3 regions of the Kitasatospora sp. NPDC090308 genome follow, and region 2 is predicted to be linked to each of the others. Evidence: riboswitches for the same ligand, from Rfam matches in the RefSeq annotation. Region 2 holds a riboswitch; each other region holds the start of a gene.

Region 1 (3,242 bases), on a different contig from region 2:
GCAACCGGCTCCAGCACCCGCGGTACCGACCCGGCATCCTCGACGGTTCCACGGCCGGCACCGGCCCGAACCCCGACACCCCGAGCTCCCCTGACGGACCGAAGTCGGTCACGCCCGTGCAGGACCGAGCCTTCAGCCCACTCGTACCTGACGCTCGGGGCGGCCGGTCTCCGGGTCGAGGGCCACCACGAACACCTCGCCGCCCTCGGTGGTCAGCTTGATCCGGTCGGGTCCGTCCCACTGCGCCGAGGCCAGCGCGTTGTCGGGGGCGTCGCCGTTGAAGTAGCCGACCCGCCACCGCCGTGCGGTCAGGCCGGAGCCGGCGTCCACCGAGACCCACCAGAGCGGATCGATCACCGCGGTGCCCTCGTGGATCACCAGGCTGCGGTCGGACCGGCCGGGAGCCGGCCGGTCCGCGGTCTTGTGCGGCGTGCTGCCGAAGCCGAGCAGTGCGAAGGGCGAGGCCAACAGGGTGCAGCCGAGGATCGGGACCAGCAGCAGTCTCCTGGTCTCTCGGGAACGGAACCCGATCAGGACGGCGAGGACGATCAGCACCAGCACTGCGGCACCGTACGCCGGCGGGTGGTGGAAGACCTCGACGAGCACCACCAGTCCGCCGTCCCGGGCGGCTTGAGCTGCGGCGTAGGCCAGTGCGACGAGCAGCATCGCCAGCGTGATCAGTCCGAGCGCGATCGGCCGTCGCCTGCGCCGCCACCAGCATGGCCGACCCGGGGGCACGCGCACCTGCGGAGGCGGTGCGGGCCGTGGAGGGTGGGGCGGCGCCGTGGTCTGCGGGGGAGGGGGAGGCGGACCCACTGCCCTCTGTGCCGCCTTGCCCTCGGACACCGGTGGCTCGGGGACCGGGTCCCTCGTTGCTCGACCGCTCTCGTCCACAGCCCCGCCCCCGGTCATGACACCCCGCCGAGTTGATCAACCTAGGGGGACAGGCTACGGCTCGGACCCGCCGATCCAACAGGGCTGACTTCGGTTCGTCAGGGGAGCTTGGGGCACGGGGGTTCGGGCCGGTGCCGGCCATGAAGCCGTCGAGGGCGTCGGGTCGGTACCGCGGGTGCTCGAGCCGGTTGCGGACGAGGGGCTGATCTGCCGTTCCGTCCTCGTCGCGGGCCCCTTTTCGCCGCCTGCGGCGTGCTGGTGGGCGGCCGCCGCCCGGGTCGCGCGGGTCGGCTTTCGCTCGGGGTGCGCGGTCGGCGGGCATGCGGACTCGGGGTGCCGGAGAGCCCCGCACCGCTGCGCGTCAGCCCCGGATTCGCGCCGGGTTCCCCCGCGCGGCCAGCCGGGACGCTACCGCGCCGCACCCCGGTCCGCGAGCTGGCGCGGGCGACATGACGCCCCGTTGACTCCCCGTCGCGCACCATGGTCTGATGAACGGGTTTTTCACCCTCGGCAGTCAGGGGAAGCCGGTCCGAATCCGGCGCTGACCCGCAACCGTAGATCCGCCCCCACCGGGACGGATGAGCCGGAATGCCTGCGCCGAGGGGTTCGTCAGCAACAGATGCGTCGTCGCGGACTACGACGCGGTGCAGAGCGGCTTCCCCCTCCGGGCCCGGCTGCCACGCCGCCGTACTCCCGCCTCGGCCTACCACGGGGAGAGTCGCCGGTGAGGGTCAGCAACACGCTTACGAGCCACGGCCGCGGAGGCCGGCGGCGGACGGCCCTGGCCCTCACCTCCGCCCTCGCGGTCACCGCCGGCGCCACGCTCGTCCTCGGCCAACCCGGTCGGGCCGCGGCCGACCCGATCGAGGACTGCACGGCCACCACCGGCGCGATCGTCGCCGTCGACTCCGGCCACTGGGACGGCGGCGCCGTGCGCGGCTGCGACGCCCACCCCGCCACCGGCACGAACCCGCTGCACAACGCCGGGTCCACCACCACCGGCACCCGGCACGACGGCCCCGCCTCCGTCTGCCGCCTCGGCAGCAGCACCTTCGGCAACGGCGCCCAGTACCCGACCCCGGCCGAGGAGCCCTGCGCCGACGCTCCGCAGGCCGTCGCCCGGCAGAACGCGGACGCCGGCTTCGCCCCCGACGAGTGGACCCACGACTCCGACCCGGTCGCCACCGAACAGGCGATCCCCGGCCCGGCCACGCCGAGCCCCCGGCCCGGCCGGACGCCCGACCTCGCCAAGGGCGGCGCCTACCTCACCGACCCCGTCCGCCTGCTGGACGGGCACTACTACGAGGCCTTCCCCGACTCCGGGTTCGCCGACTTCGGCCTCACCGTCGACGCCGCCTACGCGCTCGCCGCCACCGGCACCGACGACGCGGCGCTGCGCCGCATCGTCGACTTCCTCGACCGGCAGGGCAAGGACGGCAGCGAACGCACCGTCAACGACTGGACGGCCGTCGGCACCGAGTACGTCGGCGGCGGCTCCGTCGGCAAGGAGGCGCTGCTCGCCGAGATCGTCGGCCGCGACCCGCGCGCCTTCGGCGGCCACGACCTGATCGCCGCCCTCGACCAGGCCGTCTGCGACCACGCCGACACCGACAACGGCTGCGCCGCGCAGGGCAATTACCTCTGGGCCACCTCGGTCTTCTCCCAGTCGCTCGGCATCCTGGCCCAGTTGAGAGCCGACGACACCGAGCACGCCGCCGCGCCCGTCGCCTACCTGAAGGGCCTCCAGGCCGCCGACGGCTCCTGGCCCAGCCTGATCCCCGCCTCCGGCGACTCCGACGTGGACAGCACCGCGATGGCCGTCATGGCGCTCGCGCTCGTCCCCGGCGAAGAGGCGGCCCGGGCCGTCGACCGGGGCCTGGCCTGGCTGGCCGCCCAGCAGCTCCCGGACGGCGGCTTCCCCGGTGCGGCCGGCGACTCGACCAACTCCGCCGCCCTCGCCGCCCAGGGGCTGACGCTCCGCCAGTCCGCCTACGCCGAACGGATCGCCAGGGCCGTCGAGTTCCTCGCGGCCGAGCAGAACGCCGACGGCGGCTTCAACGTCGCCTCCACCGGACAGCAGGGCTCCGACGTCCGGGCCTCCACCCAGGCGCTCGGCGGCGCGACCGGCCTCTCCTTCGGGACGCTCCACCGCGACCTCGACGGCACCGCGCCGACCGGCTCGCCGTCGCCGTCGCCGTCCCGCTCGGGACCGGCATCGCCGTCGGAATCGGCGTCCGCGTCCCCGTCCCCGTCGTCGCTGTCGCCGTCGCCGTCGCCGTCGTCCTCGACGCCTGAGCGCCCGTCCGGGTCGGTTCCGGTCTCCGAGGTCCCCTCGTCCGGCACCGGCA
Region 2 (3,242 bases):
GGGATGCTGGCCGCCGCGGCCCGCCGGCGGCCCCTCGGACTTTCGGCGGGCGCCCGGTCGCTGCCCGCGCTGACCGCCGTCGGGGTGGCCGACGTGGCCGCGAACGGCCTGTACGCGGCCGCCTCGCACCTGGGGTCGGTGGCGGTGGCGGCCGTACTGGCCTCGCTCTACCCGGTGGTCACCGCGCTGATGGCGCGCGGCCTGCTGAAGGAGCGGCTGCTGCGGGTGCAGGTGGTGGGCGCGGGCCTCGCGGTGGCCGGGACACTGATCCTGGCCGCCGGCTGACGCGCCGTCAGGACGCGCCCGCCCGCGGGCCGCCGAACGCCCGGGAGCGCTTGGCGATCCGCCAGTAGCCGATCGCGGCGGCCCAGACCACCACGAACAGGCCGACGATCACGAAGCCGACGTTGTCCAGGCCGAGGCCGGCGATCCAGCCGGTGACGGGGTCGGTCAGGCCGAACTTGTCGTGCAGCACGGCGACCAGCTCGATGGTGCCGATCACGAAGGCCACCGCGATCGACAGCCCGGTGATGGTCAGGTTGTAGTACACCTTGCGGACCGGGTTCGAGAACGCCCACTGGTAGGCGATGTTCATGAACGTGCCGTCCAGGGTGTCGAACAGGCTCATCCCGGCGGCGAACAGCAGCGGCAGGCAGACCACCGCGTACCAGGGCAGGCCGGAGGCCGCGCCGGAGCCCGCCATCACCATCAGGGTGACCTCGGTGGCGGTGTCGAAGCCCAGGCCGAGCACCATGCCGACCGGGAACATCTGCCCGGGGCGGCTGATCGAGCGGGTGGCCCGGTTCAGCAGCCGGGCCAGGAAGCCCCGGGCGTCCAGGTGCTTCTCCAGCTCGGCCTCGTCGTACTCCCCGGCCCGCATCGCCCGGAACACCCGCCAGATGCCCAGCAGGGCGACCAGGTTGAGCGCCGCGATCAGGTAGAGGAAGGCACCGGACGCGGTGGTGCCGACGGTGCCCAGCACCTGGTGGGTGGTCGAGTCCTCGTCCATCAGGGTGCCCGCCAGCGCCGCGCCCCCAGCCACCAGGGCGGCCATCAGCACCACCATCGAGGAGTGGCCGAGCGCGAACCAGAAGCCCACCGAGACCGGGCGGCGGCCGTCCGCCATCAGCTTGCGGGTGGTGTTGTCGATCACCGCGATGTGGTCGGCGTCGAAGGCGTGCCGCATCCCCAGGGTGTACGCGGTGACGCCCAGGCCGACGCCGAACACCTGGGTGCCGACCCGGTAGTCGTACGGCACCACCAGGAACAGCAGCGTCCCGAAGGCCACCGCGTGCAGGGCCAGGATCACCGCCATCAGCCCGGCCGTACGCAGGGTGTCCTCGCGCCGCCAGCGCAGGGCGGGCAGGACGGCGACCGGGCCGGTCCCGGCCAGGGTCGATTCGGGCGCGGTCATCCGCGGATCACGCTCCAGCACCTCGTGGATCACTTCGTGAGATGCCGTGGCCGGTCTCCTGGCTGACGGGGTGTTGCGCGCCGGCGCCCGGCCTTCCCGGCCGCGGGGGCCAGTGGCACGGGGTGGGAGCCGACGACTCCCCGATCACAGTGGCGAGGGCCGCTCCGGACTCCCGTGCCGCGCACTCGCGTGGCGGACACGGTGCACCGGCTTCCCGAGCACCACGGCCCGCCCACCGTAGGCCCGCCGCGGGTGCCGCGGCAAGGGCGCACCCGGGCCGGGGTGGCGCAGATCACGCCTGGTCAGCGGTGTGCTGACCGCCGGTCAGGCCATCCAGAAGAAGACGCAGGTCATCCGCTTCTCCTCCAGCGCCGTCCCGTGGTACTCGGTCGCGGTGTGGATCAGGTTGGCGGTGTAGAGCAGCAGCCGGTTGTAGCGGTGCGGGACGGCCAGGTCCTCGGTGAAGGAGTCCGGCGGGACGAAGCGGGTGCCCAGCGCGTCCACCAGGTTGTTGTGCGGGGCGACCACGCTGTTGCCGCCGAGCCGGCCGCCGGGCAGGCTCTGCCGGTAGAAGCTGGTGCCGCAGCGCTTGGGGACGGCCGGGTTGAGGTACAGCACGGCGGCGTAGCGGCACAGCGAGCGGGAGTCGGTGTGCGGGCGCGGCTCGCACTCCCCGGCGCCCACCACCTGCACGCAGTTGTGGTTGAAGGTGCCGCCCTCGGCCTCGTCCAGCGCCCAGATCCGCGGCGCGCCGGTGGCCTCCCGGACCAGCTCCTCGACCCGCGCCAGCTCCGCCGGCTCCAGGCCGGGCATGGCCCGCAGGCCCGGCCAGGACTCCGGCTTGTGCGGGTAGCCCTCGTCCCAGTCGGTGCGCGCCAGGTGCCGGGCGCGCACCGCGTCCGGGTCCGGGAGGACGTCGTCCAGGACCCAGTAGTCACGGCCGCGGGTGGGCTTGCGGTACGGCAGGACCGGGAGCGCCGGGGCGGGGCGCCGGTCCTGGAACGGGAGAGCGGGCATGGACCCGACAATAGGAGCGGTGTTCCGGGGCCTCGCCCAAGATCCGGTCAACCTTGCGTCAAGGCTTGCCCGTGACGCGGCGTCAGGACCGCTGGCAGCGCGGGCACCAGAACAGGTTCCGGGCGGCCAGCTCCTCGGTGCGGACCGGGGTGCCGCAGACCAGGCAGGGCCGGTCGTGCCGCCGGTACACGTACACCTCGCCGCCGTGGTCGTCCACCCGCGGCGGGCGGCCCATCGCCTCCGGGGTGTGCTCGGGGCGGACGGTGTCGATCCGGCCCGCGGCCACGCCGTCGTGCATCAGCGCCACCAGGTCCGTCCAGATCGCGTCCCACTCGGCCCGGGACAGCTCGCGCCCGGGGCGGTGCGGGCTGATCCCGAGCCGGAACAGCACCTCGGCGCGGTACACGTTCCCGACGCCGGCCAGCACCTTCTGGTCCATCAGCAGCGCGGCCACCGTGCTGCCGCTGCGGGAGACCCGCCGCCAGGCCGCCTCCCCCGACTCCCCGGCCCGCAGCGGGTCCGGCCCCAGTCGGCGGTGGACGGCCGCCTTCTCCTCCGGCGTGAGCAGCTCGCAGGCGGTCGGCCCGCGCAGGTCGGCGTACCCGGTGCCGTTGACCATCCGCAGCCGGACCTGCCCGACCGGCTCGGGCGCCTCGCCCGCCCCGAACGCGTACTTCCCGTACAGCCCCAGGTGCACGTGCAGCCAGTGCTCGCCGAAGCCCAGGAACAGGTGCTTGCCGTGCGCCTCCGCCTCGTCCAGCACCCGCCCGTCGATCAGCGCGGCCCCCTCCGCGAAGCGCCCCTGCGGGCT
Region 3 (3,242 bases), on a different contig from region 2:
ACAGCTCGCCGAGGTCGGCGGCCCCGAGTTCGGCGAGGCCGGCCGCGGCGGCGAGGAAGCGCTCCTGGTCGGCCGGGGCGACGATCCCCTCGGCGAGGGTGCGGAACTTGCCCTCGTAGGCGGGCCGGTCGAAGGGCCGGGCGCCGGCCGGGTGGGCGTCGGCCACGCCCAGCTCGTCCTCGACGACCGAGCCGTCGTCCAGCGTGATCACCACGCGTCCGCCGAAGGCCCGGCGTTCCGGGTCGGGGTCGTGGTAGCGGCGGGTCCACTCCGGGTCCTCGACGGTGGTGACCTTCCGCCACAGCGCGACGGTCTCCGGGCGTCCGGCCCGCTCGGGGGCGTAGGAGCGCTCGTGGTGCCAGCCGCCGTCCTCCAGGGCGACGGCCAGGATGTACGGGATCGAGTGGTCGAGCGTCTCGCGGCTCGCGGCGGGGTCGTACTTCTGCGGGTCGTTCGCGCCGGAGCCGATCACGTGGTGGGTGTGGTGGCTGGTGTGCAGGACGACCGAGCGGACCCGCTCCAGCGGGCCGGCCTTCCCGCGCAGCCGCCGGGCCAGGTCGATGACCGCCTGGGCCTGGTACTCGGCCGAGTACTCCTTGGTGTAGGTGTCCAGGATCGCGCGGCGCGGCTCGTCCGGCCCCGGCAGCAGCACCCCGTAGTCGGCGGACGGGCCGTCCAGCATCCAGGCCAGGAAGCCGTCCTCGCCCTCGTAGACCGGCGACGGCGAGGTCTCGCCGCGCATCGCCCGGTCCACCGCCTCGACCGCCGCCTTCCCGGCGAACGCGGGGGCGTACGCCTTCCAGCTGGAGATCTCGCCCTTGCGGGACTGCCGGGTGGCGGTGGTGGTGTGCACCGCCTGCTGGACGGCCTGGTAGGTGACCTCGGTCGGCAGCCGCAGCAGCGCCCCGAGGCCGCAGGCGGTGGCCGCGCTCAGGTGCGCGACGTGGTCGATCCGGTGCGCGTGCAGGCAGATGCCCTTGACCAGGGCGACGTGCACCTCGTACGCCGCGACGACGCCCCGTAGCAGGTCCGCGCCGGTGCGGCCGGTGTGCTGGGCGACGGCCAGCAGCGGCGGGACGTTGTCGCCGGGGTGCGAGTAGTCGGCGGCCAGGTAGGTGTCGTGGAAGTCGAGTTCGCGCACGGCGGTGCCGTTGGCCCAGGCCGCCCACTCCGGGGAGACCCGGGTGCCGCTGCCGAACACCGAGGCGCCCGGGAGCGCGGCCCGGTGCGCGGTGGCCTGGGCGCGGGCGACGGCGACCGGGCGGCGCAGCAGCGAGGCGACGGCCACCGCGGCGTTGTCGATCACCCGGTTGACGGCCGTGTCCGCGCAGGCCGCCTCCGGTTGCTCGGTGCCGGCGGCCACCTCGGCGAGCTTCCAGGCGAGTTGGTCCTCGCGCGGGAGGCGGTCGGCGCTGGGGTGGACACGGACGCGGTGCTCGATCACGGGACTCCTCGGAGGCGTCGGCGGCTGGGGTGCGCATGATCGAGACTGCCGGTCGGACCGCGGGCGGTCCAGCAGGCCGAGCTGCGGAATCCGCACCCGGCGGACCGGTGAATCGGCGAATCCTGCGAAGAACCGGAGGCGCAGCGCCGACCGGGACGTCCGTCGGCGGGACGCGCGCGCCCTTGACCCGGCCTCCGGCGCCTCGCCATGATGGGCCGTCATGTTTCCCGACTCCGCCGTCGGGGGAAGTCCGGTCCGAATCCGGCGCTGACCCGCAACGGTAGGCCGTCGACGGCTGTCGACGGCGAGCCCGATCACCCGGTGGCGGAGGTGTACGTCCACTCCTCCCGTCGTGGTCTGCGGGCCGGAGCTCCGAGGGCTGAGCCGCCGCGCGCCACCTCCTCCGGGCCCCGCGCGCAGGTTCGGAAAGGCTCTCCATGACCGTGCTCCGCCGCCCCCTGCGCCTGCTCGCGATACCGGCGCTCGCCCTCGCGGCCACGCTCCCCGCGGCCGTCCCCGCCCGGGCCGCCCCCGCCCAGGCCGCCCCCGCCCGGGCCGTCCCGCTCCCCGCCGGCACCGCCACCCTCCGGCCGGACGCCGCCGCCGCGGGCTGGCTGGCCCGCCAACTCGTCGACGGCGACCACTTCGAGACCGTCTTCGACGGCACCGCCTACCCCGACCAGGGGCTGACCGCCGACGCCGTCCTGGCCTTCGCCGCCGCCCACGGCTCCGACACGGCCGCCGCCCGCGCCACCGCCTGGCTCGCCAGGCCGGAGAACACCGCCGGCTACCTGGGCGACGGCACCACCGAGGCGTACGCCGGAGCCACCGCCAAACTGCTGCTCACCGCCGAGGTCCGCGGCGAGAACCCGGCCGCCTTCGGCGGCGTCGACCTCCCGGCCCGCCTGCGCTCCCTCCGGACGGCCGCCGGCCGCTTCTCCGACCGCTCCCAGTGGGGCGACTACAGCAACTCCTTCGGCCAGTCCCTGGCCGTCATCGCCCTCACCCGCACCCCCGCCGGGGCCCCGGCCGCCGCCGTCGACTTCCTGGCCGGCAGCCAGTGCGCGGACGGCGGGTTCCCGGCCTCCTTCGGCCAGGCCACCTGCACCGCCGACCCGGACGCCACCGCGCTCGCCGTCCAGGCCCTCGCCGCCACCGGACGCGCCGCGAAGGCCGCCGCCGGACTGAACTGGCTGAGCGCGCACCAGAACGCCGACGGCGGGTTCGCCGCGGCCGGGGCCACCGCCTCCAACGCCAACAGCACCGGACTGGCCACCCAGACCCTGCTGTCCACCGGACGCCCCGTGGCCGGGCTCAAGGGCTGGAGCGCCCTGGTCGAGCTCCGGCAGGGCTGCGCCGCCGACCCGGCCGTCCGGGGCGCGGTCGCCTACGACGCCACCGGCTTCGACCCGGGCAGCGCCGCCCGCGCCACCGCCCAGGCGGTCCTCGGGCTGAGCGGCACCCCGCTGGTCGCCCTCTCCGCCCACGGCGCCCGCCCCGCCGCGCCCGCCCTCGCCTGCCCGGCCCGCTGAACGCCCTGACCGACTGGCCCCCGAAACCAAGGAGCACCCGCATGAGCGACACCCTCGCCCCCGCCCGTCCGGCCCGCCGCGTCCTCGGCTCGATCGCCGCCGCGACGGCGCTGACCGCCGGCCTGCTCGGCGTCTCCGCCGTCCAGGCCCCCCAGGCGCAGGCGGCGGCCTGCTCCGGCACCACCGGCGTCACCGTCGTGGTCGACTTCACCGCCCTCGGCGGCGGCATCCAGACCGGCTGCGCCCCGGGCGACCCGGCCAGCGGC

What was found. Region 2 has a riboswitch for cobalamin ahead of ACIQVD_RS15125 (HoxN/HupN/NixA family nickel/cobalt transporter). Riboswitches for the same ligand answer to the same signal wherever they lie in the genome.
Region 1: another riboswitch for cobalamin. It lies ahead of ACIQVD_RS26025 (prenyltransferase/squalene oxidase repeat-containing protein); the one in region 2 lies ahead of ACIQVD_RS15125 (HoxN/HupN/NixA family nickel/cobalt transporter).
Region 3: another riboswitch for cobalamin. It lies ahead of ACIQVD_RS26045 (prenyltransferase/squalene oxidase repeat-containing protein); the one in region 2 lies ahead of ACIQVD_RS15125 (HoxN/HupN/NixA family nickel/cobalt transporter).

Annotation. Positions count from the first base shown of each region.
Region 1 is NZ_JBIVXY010000013.1:115,346-118,587, reverse strand. Features, by position in the region: gene ACIQVD_RS26035 (hypothetical protein) at 1-17, opposite strand, end outside; gene ACIQVD_RS26030 (hypothetical protein) at 133-666, opposite strand; cobalamin riboswitch at 1,211-1,283, opposite strand; cobalamin riboswitch at 1,372-1,510, shown strand; gene ACIQVD_RS26025 (prenyltransferase/squalene oxidase repeat-containing protein) at 1,619-3,242, shown strand, end outside.
Region 2 is NZ_JBIVXY010000005.1:424,734-427,975, forward strand. Features, by position in the region: gene ACIQVD_RS15120 (EamA family transporter) at 1-285, shown strand, start outside; gene ACIQVD_RS15125 (HoxN/HupN/NixA family nickel/cobalt transporter) at 293-1,414, opposite strand; cobalamin riboswitch at 1,445-1,655, opposite strand; gene ACIQVD_RS15130 (DUF6445 family protein) at 1,739-2,431, opposite strand; gene ACIQVD_RS15135 (Fpg/Nei family DNA glycosylase) at 2,514-3,242, opposite strand, start outside.
Region 3 is NZ_JBIVXY010000013.1:119,099-122,340, reverse strand. Features, by position in the region: gene ACIQVD_RS26050 (MmgE/PrpD family protein) at 1-1,444, opposite strand, end outside; cobalamin riboswitch at 1,652-1,785, shown strand; gene ACIQVD_RS26045 (prenyltransferase/squalene oxidase repeat-containing protein) at 1,882-2,976, shown strand; gene ACIQVD_RS26040 (flagellar hook-length control protein FliK) at 3,018-3,242, shown strand, end outside.